3 regions of the Geomonas agri genome follow, and region 3 is predicted to be linked to each of the others. Evidence: riboswitches for the same ligand, from Rfam matches in the RefSeq annotation. Region 3 holds a riboswitch; each other region holds the start of a gene.

Region 1 (4,244 bases), 780 kb from region 3:
GGGAGAGCACCACCTGGCGCACGTCGGTCCCCTCGGCGAGCTCCTGCTCGGCGACTTTGAACCTGCCGTTTCTGAATGTGGCGAAAAGCTTGAGAGTTATCTTCATGCGGCACCTGCGTGTTAGGCTCAAACGGAAAAACCCGGCGTGACTTCCGTCACGCCGGGCGTAGGAAAAGTTCCTAGAAGTTCCAGAACTCGTCGATTTCCTCGTCGGTGAAGTCCCACACCGCATTGTGCGGTGCGACCGGCTCGGTCTTGAAGAAGTCCGGCAGACGGTCGTGGACGTTGGTGAGACCGGCTTTCTGGTTGAACTCGCGCTCGGTCTTCAGGATGTACTTGCCCAGGTTGGTGACGTCGTCGCCGGTGAGGGCGATGCCGAAGCGGGCGTTGATCATGTCGATCAGGGCCGGGAGGCACTCCGGAATGTCCAGCGCCGGGAAGGCAACGAAGATGCACATACCGGTGGAGTCAACCGCGGCGGTAGCGATCTGCAGGGCACGGGAGAGCTCGACCTGACCGTCCTTCTTGAGCGGATCGACGTAGCCGCCGACGTTCAGGATGTTGGTGGCGATGGTGTAGCCGGAGGTGTGGTCGGCGCCCATGGTGGAGGTGGCGTAGGTGATGCCGATGCCCTTGACGGAGCGCGGGTCGTACGCCGGGATGCCCTGGTTCTTGACCACGGGTACGCGAGTCACACCGTAGGTGCGGCCGACGGAGCCTGCGCCGCCACCCAGGACGCGGCCCAAAGCGGTGCCCTTGGCGATTTCGTCGGTCAGCAGGCGGAGCATTTCCTTGGAGTCGCCCCACTTGAGGATGCCGGCTTCCATGGCCACGCCGAACATGACGGCGGTTTCGATGGAGTCGATCCCGATGTCGTCCATCAGGTTGTCGGCGCGGGCGATGTCGTCCAGGTTGTCGATGCAGCAGTCGGCGCCCAGGCCCCAGATGGTCTCGTACTCGAAGCCGGAGGTGACGTACTTGCCGTCCTTGTCGTGATAGACCTGCGAGCACTGGATGATGCAGCCGGCATGGCAACCATGTTTGGGTTTGCCGCCGCGCGCCACGATGGTGTCGTGCATGGTCTCGCCGGAGATCTTGTCGTGCCCTTCAAACTGACCGGTGGTGAAGTTCTTGGTCGGCAGGCCGCCAGCTTCGTTGAGGATGTTGACGAGGACGTTGGTGCCGTAGGTCGGGAGACCTTCGCCGGAGACCGGGTGGTCGAGAAGCGCCTTGGAGAACGCCCTTGCTGCGGTTTTGAATTTCTCCGGATCCGCGATGGTCACGGGTTTCGCGCCTTCGCCGTCGATGGAGATGAACTTGATCTGCTTGGAGCCCATGACTGCGCCCAGGCCGCCACGGCCGTGGCTGCGGATCTTGCTGTCCGGGTCCTTCACGGAAATGTTGGCGGCGGTCATCTTCAGTTCGCCGGCCGGGCCGATGGTGAGGACGCCGGTCTTTTTGCCCAGGCGGGCCTCGACCGCGTCGATGACGGCGAAGTTACCCAGGCCAAGCAGTTCCTTCTCCTCGTTGATGGTGACGCCGTTCACGCCCACCGCCAGGTTGTACCATGCGCCGGTTTTCGGTGCGCCTTCGATGATGATGGCCTTGATGCCGAGCTTAGCCAGCATCTGTGCCGCGGTGCCACCTGCGTTGGACTCCTTGATGCCGCCGGTGAGCGGGCTCTTGGCGCCTGCGGAGAGACGGCCCGAGTTCGCTGCAGCGGTGCCGGTCAGCAGGCCCGGTGCGAAAACCAGCTTGTTGTCGGCGGAAAGTGCGTGGCAGGTCGGCGGTACTTCGGCGGCCACGATGGTGGAGGTGAGGCCACGGCCACCCAGGCCTGCCCATGCTGCCGGAACTTCTTCGATCTTGGTGGTGAGGTCGGTCATGTTGACGCGAAAAATCTTATCCATGCTTTTCAAGCTCCCTGTTTTTGTTTAGTTCTACCGGCAGTGCTGACCGCCGGGACTCCTTTCCAAGAGGGAGGCTCCGCCGTTTCCAGCGAAACCCGTTGGCCTGGAGCCATGAGGGAAGTTCCCTTTTAGGCTGCGACGGCTCGGAGATTTTTTGATGCGTGACTGACCCGACACCGCTTACGCATCTCTTGCATGTGCTCGGGCCTGCGCGCCGGTCGGGCCCGCAGGCGGTTTCAACTTGCCCCTCCCCCGGGGGGGAGGGGATCATGCTACTACGGTATTACATTGCGTCCTTGAAGATCTGGATGACCTGCTCGAGGGTCGCTTTGCGCGGGTTGGTGAACTGGCAAGCGTCCTTCTTCGCGTTTTCTGCCATGATGGCCAGGTCCTCTTCCTTGACATTGAGGGCCTTGAGGCCGGTCGGGATGCCGATGGAAGCGGAGAGGCTGCGGATCCTGTCGATGGCTTTCTGGCCAGCTTCGGTCACGGACAGACCGTCGACGTTCTCGCCGAGAGCCTTGGCGATGTGAGCGAAACGCTCCGGGCAGGCGATCAGGTTGTACTGGCTGACGGCCGGCAGCAGGATGGCGTTGCAGACGCCGTGCGGCAGGTTGTAGAAGCCGCCCAGCTGGTGAGCCATGGAGTGGACGTAGCCCAGGGACGCGTTGTTGAACGCCATGCCGGCCAGGTACTCGGCGTAAGCCATCTTGTCACGTGCCTCGAGGTCTTCGCCGTTAGCGACAGCCTTGGAGAGGTAGGTGGCGATCAGTTCGATGGCCTTGATGGCGCATGCGTCGGTGATCGGGGTAGCGATGGTGGAGACGTAAGCCTCGACAGCGTGGGTCAGGGCGTCCATGCCGGTTGCAGCGGTCAGGGCTGCCGGCTTGCCGACCATGAGCAGCGGATCGTTGATGGCGATGTTCGGAGTGCAGCGCCAGTCGACGATAGCCATCTTCACGTGGGTGTCGGTGTTGGTGATGATGCAGAAGCGGGTCATCTCGGAAGCGGTGCCTGCGGTGGTGTTGATGGCGACGAACGGCGGCATCGGTTTGGTGGACTTGTTGATGCCTTCGAAGTCGCGGATGTGGCCGCCGTTGCCGATGACCAGGCCTACACCTTTGGCACAGTCATGGGAGGAACCGCCGCCCAGGGAGATGATGGCGTCGCAGCCGTTGTCCTGGTACACCTTCACGCCGTCGTGCACGTTGGTGTCGGTCGGGTTGGGCTCAGCGCCGTCGAAGATGATGGCTTTTACGCCGGTAGCTTCTACCTGCTCCTTGATCTTGTCAGCAACGCCCATGGCCGAGAGGCCCTTGTCAGTGACGATCAGCGCCTTGGAAGCGCCCAGTGCCTTAACCTGGTCGCCGGTCTCTTTAGCGGAGCCGATGCCCATCAGTGATACCGTCGGGATGTAGAAACCGTAAGTCTGCTCTCCTAATGCCATTTTCAATTCCCCCTGTTGTTTTTCCGGGCTGGACCCGGTTCTTTTTGTTTTTAAGAAGGTGGTGCCGTGCTGCATACACTTTCCTAAAACGGTTTTCTACGCTATCGCAAGGGGCGTACCAGAATTTGCTGTAAACACAATTTTTCGGGATACTGAATAATATTCACAGGATACCGTATACTTAACCAGCGCTGTGTTTGCTGCCTCCACTATCCCCTCCGAAGTTGCGTCCTCAAATCGAACAGTTGCAACGTTCCACAATGGAACGTTTGCTCTTTTGTGGAACGCACGTTTTGCTGTGCCAACCGTCGTCACACTCCCCGCCTGTATGTTGAATTCAAGAAGACAAAAATCGGTTCGTTTCCCATGTATTCACCAGCTTAGTTGCTCCCTCATTAGTGGCTGATCTCCCTTTTTGCTCCGAATCGGGACAATTGGTATCGATATTGCCTTTGTATACGGCGAGGCGTGTTTCCGAAGGGAGTAAGGCATGGCACTGATCGATACCTACGGCAGGCGGATCAACTACTTAAGACTCTCGGTCACCGACCGCTGCAACATGCGCTGCTGCTACTGCATGCCGGCGCAGGGGGTGGCGAAGCTCGGGCATAAAGAGATGCTGAGCTACGAGGAGCTGTACCGCGTCTCCGCCGCGTGCGTGGAGCAGGGGATAGAGAAGATCAGGGTAACCGGCGGGGAGCCGCTGGTACGGAAGGGGCTGGTCGATTTCCTGGGACGCCTTTCGGCGCTGCCGGGTCTGAAGGAACTCGTGCTGACCACCAATGGACTGCTGCTGGAAGAGTTGGCCCAGCCGCTCAAGGATGCCGGGGTCGCCAGGCTCAACATCAGCCTCGACTCCCTGCAGCCGGAAACCTTCGCCCGGGTTA
Region 2 (4,244 bases), on a different contig from region 3:
GGCAGTTTTGTATGGGGGGACGGCGCTGGCCGTGTTCGTGTCCTGGCGGCTGGACCCCGAGAAGACGAGGCGGGCCTTGCGCATCGGCGCCAAGTCGCTGCACGGGTTGGCCCCGCGCATCTTGGGGATGGTGGCCCTGGTCGGCCTGGTGCTCGCCCTGGTTCCGCCCGAGGTGATCAGGAAACTGTTCAGCCACGGCGGCATCGGGGGCTTCAGCCTGGTGGCAGCCATCGGTTCCATCGTGACCATGCCTGCGCCCATCGCCTTCGCGCTGGTGGGATCCCTGTTCAAGCTGGGGGCCGCCCCCGCGAGCCTCGCCACCTTCGTCACCACGTTGACCATGGTGGGGGTGATGACCGCACCCATGGAGATCTCGTGTTTCGGCAAGCGTTTCACGCTGCTGCGGCAGGCCTTGAGCTTCGTGGTGGCCATCGTCATTGGACTGGCCATGGGGGTGCTGCTGTGAAGGCGAAGCTCGTCGACTACCGGCTACTTTTTATCGTGCTCGCCGCGAACCTGGCCCTCTCCCTGTGGCGGCCGGAGACGGCGCGGCTTGCCGCGCTCAACTCCACCGGCTTTCTCCTGGAGGTCCTCTCGATCGTGCCGCCGGTCATGGTGCTCATGGGGCTTTTGGACGTCTGGGTGCCGCGCCGACTGGTGGAAGCGCACCTGGGGCCGGATTCGGGTGCTGTCGGCGCCGGGGTCGCCATGCTGCTGGGGACCGCGGCCGCCGGTCCGCTCTACGCCGCCTTCCCGGTGGCGGTGTCACTGCGCAAAAAGGGGGCGCGGCTGGCCAATATCGTCATCTTCCTGGGGACCTGGGGCGCCATCAAGATCCCCATGATCCTGATGGAGAGCAGCTTCATCAGTCTGCGTTTCGCCCTGCTGCGTCTCGCGCTCACCGTGCCCTGCATCCTCGCCTGCGGCTACCTGATGGAGCGGCTGATGCCGGAGCAGGAACTTGCACAGACGGAGCAGGAACTTGCACAACCCGGGGCGGTGGACGCCTGAACCTGGCGCTCCCCGTTTCGGCGGAAGCCAGCCCCAGACCAGAAAGGAAGCCCGATGCCTCCCAAACGAAAGCAACAGTACCGACACCTCCCCGCCTTCATCCTGCTCGCCCTGGCCGAGGAGCCCATCCACGGCGGCGCTATCTTGAACGCGCTATCCCAGCGCATGCCCCTCTTCAAGCCGGACAGCGCCGCGGTCTACCGCACCCTGCAACAGCTTGAGGACGAGGCGCAGGTGGTTTCCAGCTGGGACACCAGCGGCAGCGGCCCGGCGCGCAGGGTGTACCGGCTGACGCAAACGGGGTGGGAGAAGCTGGAGGGGTGGCGGGAAGACATCGAGATGCGCATGGCGACCCTGCGCTACTTTCTCGATACCTATGCGGCAATTAAAAAACCACGGCAGTAGGTAACGGCCTGGCTGCAGCTCCAGGGGCGAGGCCGTGCAAAGCCGCTATGCCGGGAACGGTTGCACCCTGCTCCCTGCGTGGTGACGCAGCTGTCGGGGATGTGATGGATGCCGCGCAGCTGTGGGAGCGAGGCCCAGCGGCGCGTTGACTTGCAACGAGGTACTGGTACTGTTTCCGGGTCGAGCCCACCCCGGTGGGCCCCGCACGCGGGGGGAGCGATGCCGCAGCCGGAACCGGACCAGACCATGGCCTCCGTAGTGAGCCGCAACATCGCGGCTCTCCTGGAGCGGCGCCACGCCGAGGAGCGCAGCAAGGGAGCGCAGGAACGGCTCGCCGACGCCATCACCTCCTTCACCGGCAGCATGCCCTTCGTCTATATCCATCTGGTCCTCTTCGGCGCGTGGATCCTCATCAACGCCGGCTGGCTCGACATCCTGCCCCGTTTCGACCCCACCCTGGTGATCCTCGCCATGGTCGCCTCCGTGGAGGCGATCTTTCTCTCCACCTTCGTTCTCATCAGCCAGAACCGCATGTAGGCCTCCGCCGACCGGCGCGCCGAGTTGAACCTGCACATCGACCTCCTGGCGGAGCACGAGGTGACCAGGGTCATTGCCCTTTTGACCGCCATCGGAGCGAAGCTCGGCGTCGAGGAATCGAAGAATCCGGAGCTCGAGGAACTGACCAGGGATGTGCAGCCCGAGAAGGTGCTGGACACCATGGACCAGGTCGAGCAGGAGAACAAGGACGAGTAACCTGCGGAAAGTTTGCCGTTTCACATCATATTTTTCTGGAGTATACGTTTTACCTGTGTTAAAGCTTCTGCCCAAATTAATCTGAGCCTCTCCGAGCTACGCCGCCTACAAGGACTTCCTCACGGCTGCGGGCCAACGGGTGCTGCTGGAAACGGCGGTGCCTCCCTTTTGGAAAGGAGAGCCTTGTGGCAGAGCGGAGACTCCGAACTGTTAAAGGCCCCTTTCCACCCAGGATCGGGGCTTTTTTTTGTCCAGCGTTATGTAATTTGTAATACAACGGGTTAGGAGTAAGACAGATGCGGATAGCCATTTCAATCGATGATACCGACAACCTGGAGAGCAGGGGGACCGGGGAGATCGCGTCCCTGATCGCGGACGAACTGCAGCAGCGGGGATGGGGGAGCTGCAGCTACATCACCCGGCACCAGCTCTACGTGCACCCGGACATCCCCTACACGTCGCACAACAGCGCCATGTGCTTCTACGCCGACGTGGGCGAGGGATGGCTGGAACCGGTGATCGAGTACGTCTCGGAGTTCCTGGAACAAGAGAGCGCGCCGGGCTCTGATCCGGGGTTGTGCGTGGCGGTGCCGGCCAGGATGGCGGCACGCAACGAGCTGATCGGTTTCGGCCGCCGCGCCAAGCGCGAGGTGATCGGCATGGACGAGGCCTACGACCTCGCCAAGCGGCTCGGCGTGCACCTCTCCCAGCACGGCGGCACGGGGCAGGGGGTGATCGGTGCCCTGGCCGGCGCGGGGCTCAGGATGTCGGGTAACGACGGGCGCCTCAAGGGCTTCCTCGAGTTCGGCCAGCCCTACCGCATGCTGCGCGTGGACGAGCTGCTGCAGCACCCGGTGGTAGACGTGGTAAAGAGCGTGACCGGCGAGGCGCTCAAAGACGAGGACCTGGTGGCGTTGGGAGAAAAGCCGAAAACGGTGCTCATCGAGGGGGAGTCGGTGCTCCTCGTTGCTGCTGCCCAGTCGCCGGGTTCCCAGGCGCGCTGGCAGACGCTGCATAGAAAGCAGCTGAAGGCGTACTAGCATGTGGCGTAGCGATCAGAGAGGGAACCGGGAGTTCGCCCACGGCAAGGAGGCCTGGGGGCTGGCGGCGCAAGTGGCCGGGGGCTGCGCCTGCTTCGTGGCGGACGTCGAGGAGGAGCAGGTCGTCGAGGAGGAGCTCTCCTGCTACAACTGCCGCTACCGGCGCTGGAGCGTTGACTCCTTCACCTGCCTGCGCCTGCCGCCGCTAAACGCGGCTGCTTAGGGGATTGTCTTTTTGCACGACACCATTCTGGACATAGAAGATTTCGGTTTCACCTACCACGGCGCCGCGGGGTCGAGCCTGGCCGGGGTGAGCGCACAGGTCCGGCGCGGTGAGTTTGTCTGCCTCACCGGCGATTCCGGCTGCGGCAAGAGCACCTTGCTGCTCGGCATCATGGGGCTGCTGCGCGGTGGGACCCGGGTGGGCACCATACGCGTCGCCTCCTCGGACGCCGCGGACGGCGCCCCGGCGGCGGGGATCGTGTTCCAGACCGCGGAGTCGCAGATCCTGTGTTCCACGGTGGCCGAGGAGGTCGCCTTCGGGCCGGAAAACTGGTGCGTGCCGGCGGACGAAATCGCGCTGCGGGTGCGCGAAGGGCTCGCGGCGGTCGGGCTGACCGGCGAGGAGCAGCGCAGCGTGGAGCGCTTCTCGGCGGGACAGAAGCAGCGCCTCGCGGTGGCTTCGGTGCTCTCGATGCGGCCGGGGCTCCTGCTGCTCGATGAGCCGACCTCGCAGCTCGATGTCCAGGGGAAAGAGGAACTGGTGGCGGTGTTCACGGAGCTCAAGCGCAGGGGGCACACCATCGTGATGGCCGAACACGATCCGCGTCCCTTCGAGGCGCTGGTGGACCGCTACCTGAAGCTGGAGCGGGGACGTCTGGTAGGGAGCGACCGGGTCCCCCCTGACCCGGTGCGCTATCGCCCCAAGGCGTTCCTGCTCCCCTACTCGTCCTCGCTCTACGGCACCCGTCCGGTGCTCGACGTGCAGGGGCTGGACCTTTCCTACCCGGAAACGGGGGATGTGCTGAAAAAGGT
Region 3 (4,244 bases):
GAAGTAGAGGTTATCCTGCGCTGTCAGCATCTCCTGGGCCTGCTGCGGGGTGAGCCCCTTGGATTTCCTCAGTTCCACGAGTTTCGCGACGTAGCCGTCGAGCTTGGGCGAAGTGGCGGGGTCGACCAGCTCCACGCCAGCCAGGTTGATCCCCTTGGCGGCGGCAGCGGCCTGGATCGCGTCCGGCTTGCCCAAAAGCACGATTTTGGCCAAACCTTGTTCCACGATCTGCTGGGCGGCGAAGAGCATCCGCTCGTCGTAGCTCTCCGGTAAGACCACCGTCTTGAGTTTCGATTTCGCCTTCTCGTGAATCTGCTTAACCAACGGCATGAGCATTCCTCCGTAATTGAATTATAAAACCGTGTTAGTTGTATAACCCAGCAGGCGGGATCGGTCAATAAAAAAGCCGTCTTGGACAGTCAGCGCGGGAGCGGGGTACCGCACTCCTCGGGGTCTCCCTGCAGCTTGGCGACCGCGTGCGGAACGGCGGCCCAGACGAAGCCGATGTTCTCGGTTGCGCCCTTGGGGCTACCGGGAAGGTTGATGATCAGGGCGTTTTTGCGGATGCCGGCGACGGCGCGGGAGATGATGGCGTGCGGGGTCTTCTTGAGGCTTTCCATACGCATCACCTCGCCGAAGCCGGGGAGCAGGCGTTCCACCACGCGCTCCGTTGCTTCCGGGGTGACGTCACGCGGCGAGACGCCGGTGCCGCCGGTGGTGAGGATGAGGTCGTAGAGGCCGCTGTCGGCCCACTCGGTGAGCTTTGCCGAGATGAGGGCGCCCTCGTCGGGGATAACGTCGGTGCAGGCAACGGTGACGCCGCGTTCCTCGAGCCAGGCCCGAAGCGCCGGGCCGCTGCCGTCGGCACGCTCCCCGGTGGAACAGCGGTCGCTGAGGGTGAGAATGGCTGCTCGCATGGTGGTGTTTCTCCTTTAGTCCTCGCGCTTGAAGACGCCGCTCTTGCCGCCTTCCTTGTAGTGCAGCTTGACGTCCGAGATGACGATGCCCTTGTCGGTTCCCTTGCACATGTCGTACACGGTGAGGGCGGCAACGGTGGCGGAGGTCATTGCTTCCATCTCTACGCCGGTTCGCTCGAAGGCGCGCACGGTGGCCATGACGCCGATGGTTCCCTTCGCCTCGTCGACCTCGAACTCGATGGCGACGTGGTGGATGGCGAGCGGGTGGGAGAGGGGAATCAGGTCCGGGGTCTTCTTGGCTCCGGCGATACCGGCCAGGCGGGCCACGCCGAGGACATCGCCCTTGGCCATCTTGCCGGAGATGATGGCCTGCACGGTCTCGGGTTTGAGGGTAAGGACGGCGCCCGCTACCGCGGTGCGCATGGTCGGGGTCTTCTGGCTCACGTCCACCATGATGGCGTTACCGCTGGCGTCGAAGTGGTTGAACGACATGTTAAACCTCCATTTCCAAGGTGGGATCGAGCAGGTGTAAATCTACTTCCGCGCCGGCGGCGAACTCGGTCGCCTCGGCGGGCAGGATGGCTAGGGCGTTGCAGCGCAGCATGGTTTTCAATATCCCGGTGTTCTGATCACCGGAGGTGCTGGCGACAAAGCGCCCGCCCTCGATGGCGACGTGGACGCGCAGGAAGTTCACCTTGCCCGCCTTCTTGCGTGCCCCTTCTTTTAGCACCCCCCGCACGGTGCGCCGGAACACCTTCACGTGTCCCATCATGCGCAGGATCGCGGGGCGGGCGAACTCCTCGAAGGTGATCATGGTGGAGACCGGGTTGCCGGGGAGGGAGAAGACCGGCACGTTGCCCCTCATCCCGAAGGCGGTGGGTCCACCGGGCTTGATGCCGGGCTTCCAGAACTGTTCCACTACGCCGAGCTCCGCCAGGATTTCGCGCACCAGGTCGCGATCACCGGCTGATACTCCGGCCGAGGTGATCAGGACGTCGGCTTTAAGTCCCTCGGTGAGGAGCGCCCGGTGGCTGTCCCTGTCGTCGCGGGCTATGCCGAGGATGACCGGATCGGCGCCGCAGAGCTTGATGGCGGTGGCGAGAGCGAGGGTGTTGCTGTTGACGATCTGGCTTTCTTTTGGCTCGGTGCCGATTTCGACAAGTTCGTCGCCGGTGGAGAGGATGGCGACCCGCACCTTACGGTAAACCGGAACCAGGACCGCGGAGAAGGAAGCCAGCAGGCTCACCTGGGGAGCGCCAATCAGCGTCCCTCGGGTCATGATCACTTCACCGTTGCGCACGTCCTCGCCCTGGAAACGGATGTGGTCGTGCTTTTTCACCTGCTGCAGCAGCTTCACGGTTTCCGGGGTGTTCTCGGTCTCTTCTATGGGGACGACCGCATCGGCGCCGGGCGGGATTGGGGCGCCGGTCATTATCCGTGCGGCGCATCCTGGCGTTACTACGTCGTCCGAACTGACCCCGGCGGGGATGTAGTCGGTGACCCTGAGTACGGTGCCCAGCGCGCAGTCGGCGCTCCTGACGGCGAAGCCATCCATGGCGGAGTTGTCCCAGCGCGGCATGTCTTTAGGTGCCACGTAATCCTCGGCCAGCACCCGTCCGGCCGCTTCCAGCAGCAGCACCCTTTCCACACCGGCGGGCGCCACTTTGTCGATGACCATGCGTCTGGCTTGCTCGTAGTTCGTCATCTTTTCCTCTTTCTTCCTTGGTAATGGCAATAACGAAAAAGGGCCCGACTCCGTGAAGGAAGAGGGCCCGTGCGCTGATGCGGCGGTGCTTCTCCTTTCCAAGAGGGAGGCGGTGCCGTTTCCGGCAGCACCCATCGGCTGCGGTGCCTTGGAGTGTTTCCCTTTAGACGGCCGCGGCTCGGAGACGTTTCTGCATATTTTCCCAAGCCATAGCATATTTGCCGGGAAAACAACAATTATTTTAGGTTAAGGGTAAGCACGGCAGCTTTCCAAGGTGTAGCGTAACTAGCCGTAACAATGCAAATTCCTTCGCTCAAAACGTAGCCTTTACATGTCGTATACTTTCTTCCACTCACGGCGCACGCTCGTCTGGCTCCCTCATTAAAGTGGTTGCTTTCCGTTTGACAAACAAGGTATGGTTTTTATCGTGTACCCTAAAGCCGTGTCCGCACCGAACGCCCGGGGGATCACCCGCCGCTTGAAGCCCGGCGTGCAACTACCAGTAATCAGGAAGAATTATGTCTTTGATAGACACCTACGGCAGGCGCATCAACTACCTGCGCCTCTCGGTCACCGACCGATGCAACCTGCGCTGCAGCTACTGCATGCCTGAAGAGGGCGTGGAGAAGTTGAGCCACTGCGAGATGCTCTCCTACGAGGATCTGCTTCGGATTTCCGCCGAGGCGGTTGCCGCCGGGATTGAGAAGATCCGCGTCACCGGCGGCGAGCCCTTGGTGCGCAAGGGGATCATTGACTTCCTTGCGCGCCTGGCCGCGTTGCCGGGGCTGAAGGAATTGGTGCTGACTACCAACGGTCTGCTGCTGAAGGAGATGGCCCAGGGGCTGAGGGATGCCGGGGTGCAGCGGCTCAATGTGAGCCTGGATTCGTTGAAACCGGAAACCTTCGCCGCCATCACCCGCGGCGGTGAGCTGCAACGGGTCTTGGACGGGCTTGACCAGGCGGAGCGGGTCGGTTTTCCGCCGCACAAGATTAACGTGGTGGTCATGCGCGGGGTGAACGACGACGAGATCCTCGACTTCGCGGCGCTGACCCTGAAGCGCCCCTACGCGGTGCGCTTCATCGAGTACATGCCCACCTGCGGCGACGCCGACTGGCGCGATCTCACCGTGCCCGGCGCGGAGATCAGAGAGCGCATCGCCCGGGAGTACACCATCGAGGAGAGCACCAACAGTGAGCGCTCCGGCCCGTCCAAGAACTTCCGAATCCAGGGGGCACCGGGGTCGCTGGGCATCATTACCGCCATGACCGGCCACTTCTGCGACGGCTGCAACCGTCTGCGGGTGACCGCCTCAGGCGTCGCCAAGGGATGCCTGTTCTCCGGGACTGGCGTGGACCTGAAGCCGGTGCTGGCGACGGGTGATGACGAACTGTTACGCAAGGAAATCCGGCGCATCGTGGCGGCCAAACCGGGGCGACACGAGGTTACCGACGAAGGTGTAGAAAGCAAACCATTCGCCATGTCCCGCGTAGGCGGGTAGATAAGAAGGAGAAGGCATGATCGGAAAGATAGTCGCCGTTAACATCAGCAAGAACAAAGGGGAGAGGAAGACCCCGGTACCCGAGGTCACCCTGCGCGAGGAGCACGGCATCGTCGGCGACGG

What was found. A riboswitch is a leader RNA that binds a small molecule or an ion and turns the genes downstream of it on or off. The one in region 3 is predicted to bind molybdenum cofactor.
Region 1: linked by a shared signal. The riboswitch ahead of K7R21_RS01680 (aldehyde ferredoxin oxidoreductase family protein) and the one ahead of K7R21_RS04990 (molybdopterin molybdotransferase MoeA) in region 3 are both predicted to bind molybdenum cofactor.
Region 2: linked by a shared signal. The riboswitch ahead of K7R21_RS19155 (hypothetical protein) and the one ahead of K7R21_RS04990 (molybdopterin molybdotransferase MoeA) in region 3 are both predicted to bind molybdenum cofactor.

What each region holds. Positions count from the first base shown of each region.
Region 1 is NZ_JAINZO010000001.1:363,079-367,322, forward strand. Features, by position in the region: gene K7R21_RS01675 (MoaD/ThiS family protein) at 1-106, opposite strand, end outside; gene K7R21_RS01680 (aldehyde ferredoxin oxidoreductase family protein) at 180-1,910, opposite strand; molybdenum cofactor riboswitch at 1,950-2,071, opposite strand; gene K7R21_RS01685 (iron-containing alcohol dehydrogenase) at 2,194-3,357, opposite strand; gene moaA (GTP 3',8-cyclase MoaA) at 3,848-4,244, shown strand, end outside.
Region 2 is NZ_JAINZO010000002.1:1,768,714-1,772,957, forward strand. Features, by position in the region: gene K7R21_RS19130 (permease) at 1-466, shown strand, start outside; gene K7R21_RS19135 (permease) at 463-1,011, shown strand; gene K7R21_RS19140 (PadR family transcriptional regulator) at 1,066-1,416, shown strand; gene K7R21_RS21010 (DUF1003 domain-containing protein) at 1,636-1,953, shown strand; gene K7R21_RS21015 (hypothetical protein) at 1,978-2,169, shown strand; molybdenum cofactor riboswitch at 2,247-2,364, shown strand; gene K7R21_RS19155 (hypothetical protein) at 2,466-3,209, shown strand; gene K7R21_RS19160 (hypothetical protein) at 3,211-3,432, shown strand; gene K7R21_RS19165 (ABC transporter ATP-binding protein) at 3,445-4,244, shown strand, end outside.
Region 3 is NZ_JAINZO010000001.1:1,145,710-1,149,953, forward strand. Features, by position in the region: gene pta (phosphate acetyltransferase) at 1-330, opposite strand, end outside; gene K7R21_RS04980 (MogA/MoaB family molybdenum cofactor biosynthesis protein) at 420-917, opposite strand; gene moaC (cyclic pyranopterin monophosphate synthase MoaC) at 933-1,409, opposite strand; gene K7R21_RS04990 (molybdopterin molybdotransferase MoeA) at 1,411-2,622, opposite strand; molybdenum cofactor riboswitch at 2,698-2,818, opposite strand; gene moaA (GTP 3',8-cyclase MoaA) at 3,141-4,121, shown strand; gene K7R21_RS05000 (MOSC domain-containing protein) at 4,138-4,244, shown strand, end outside.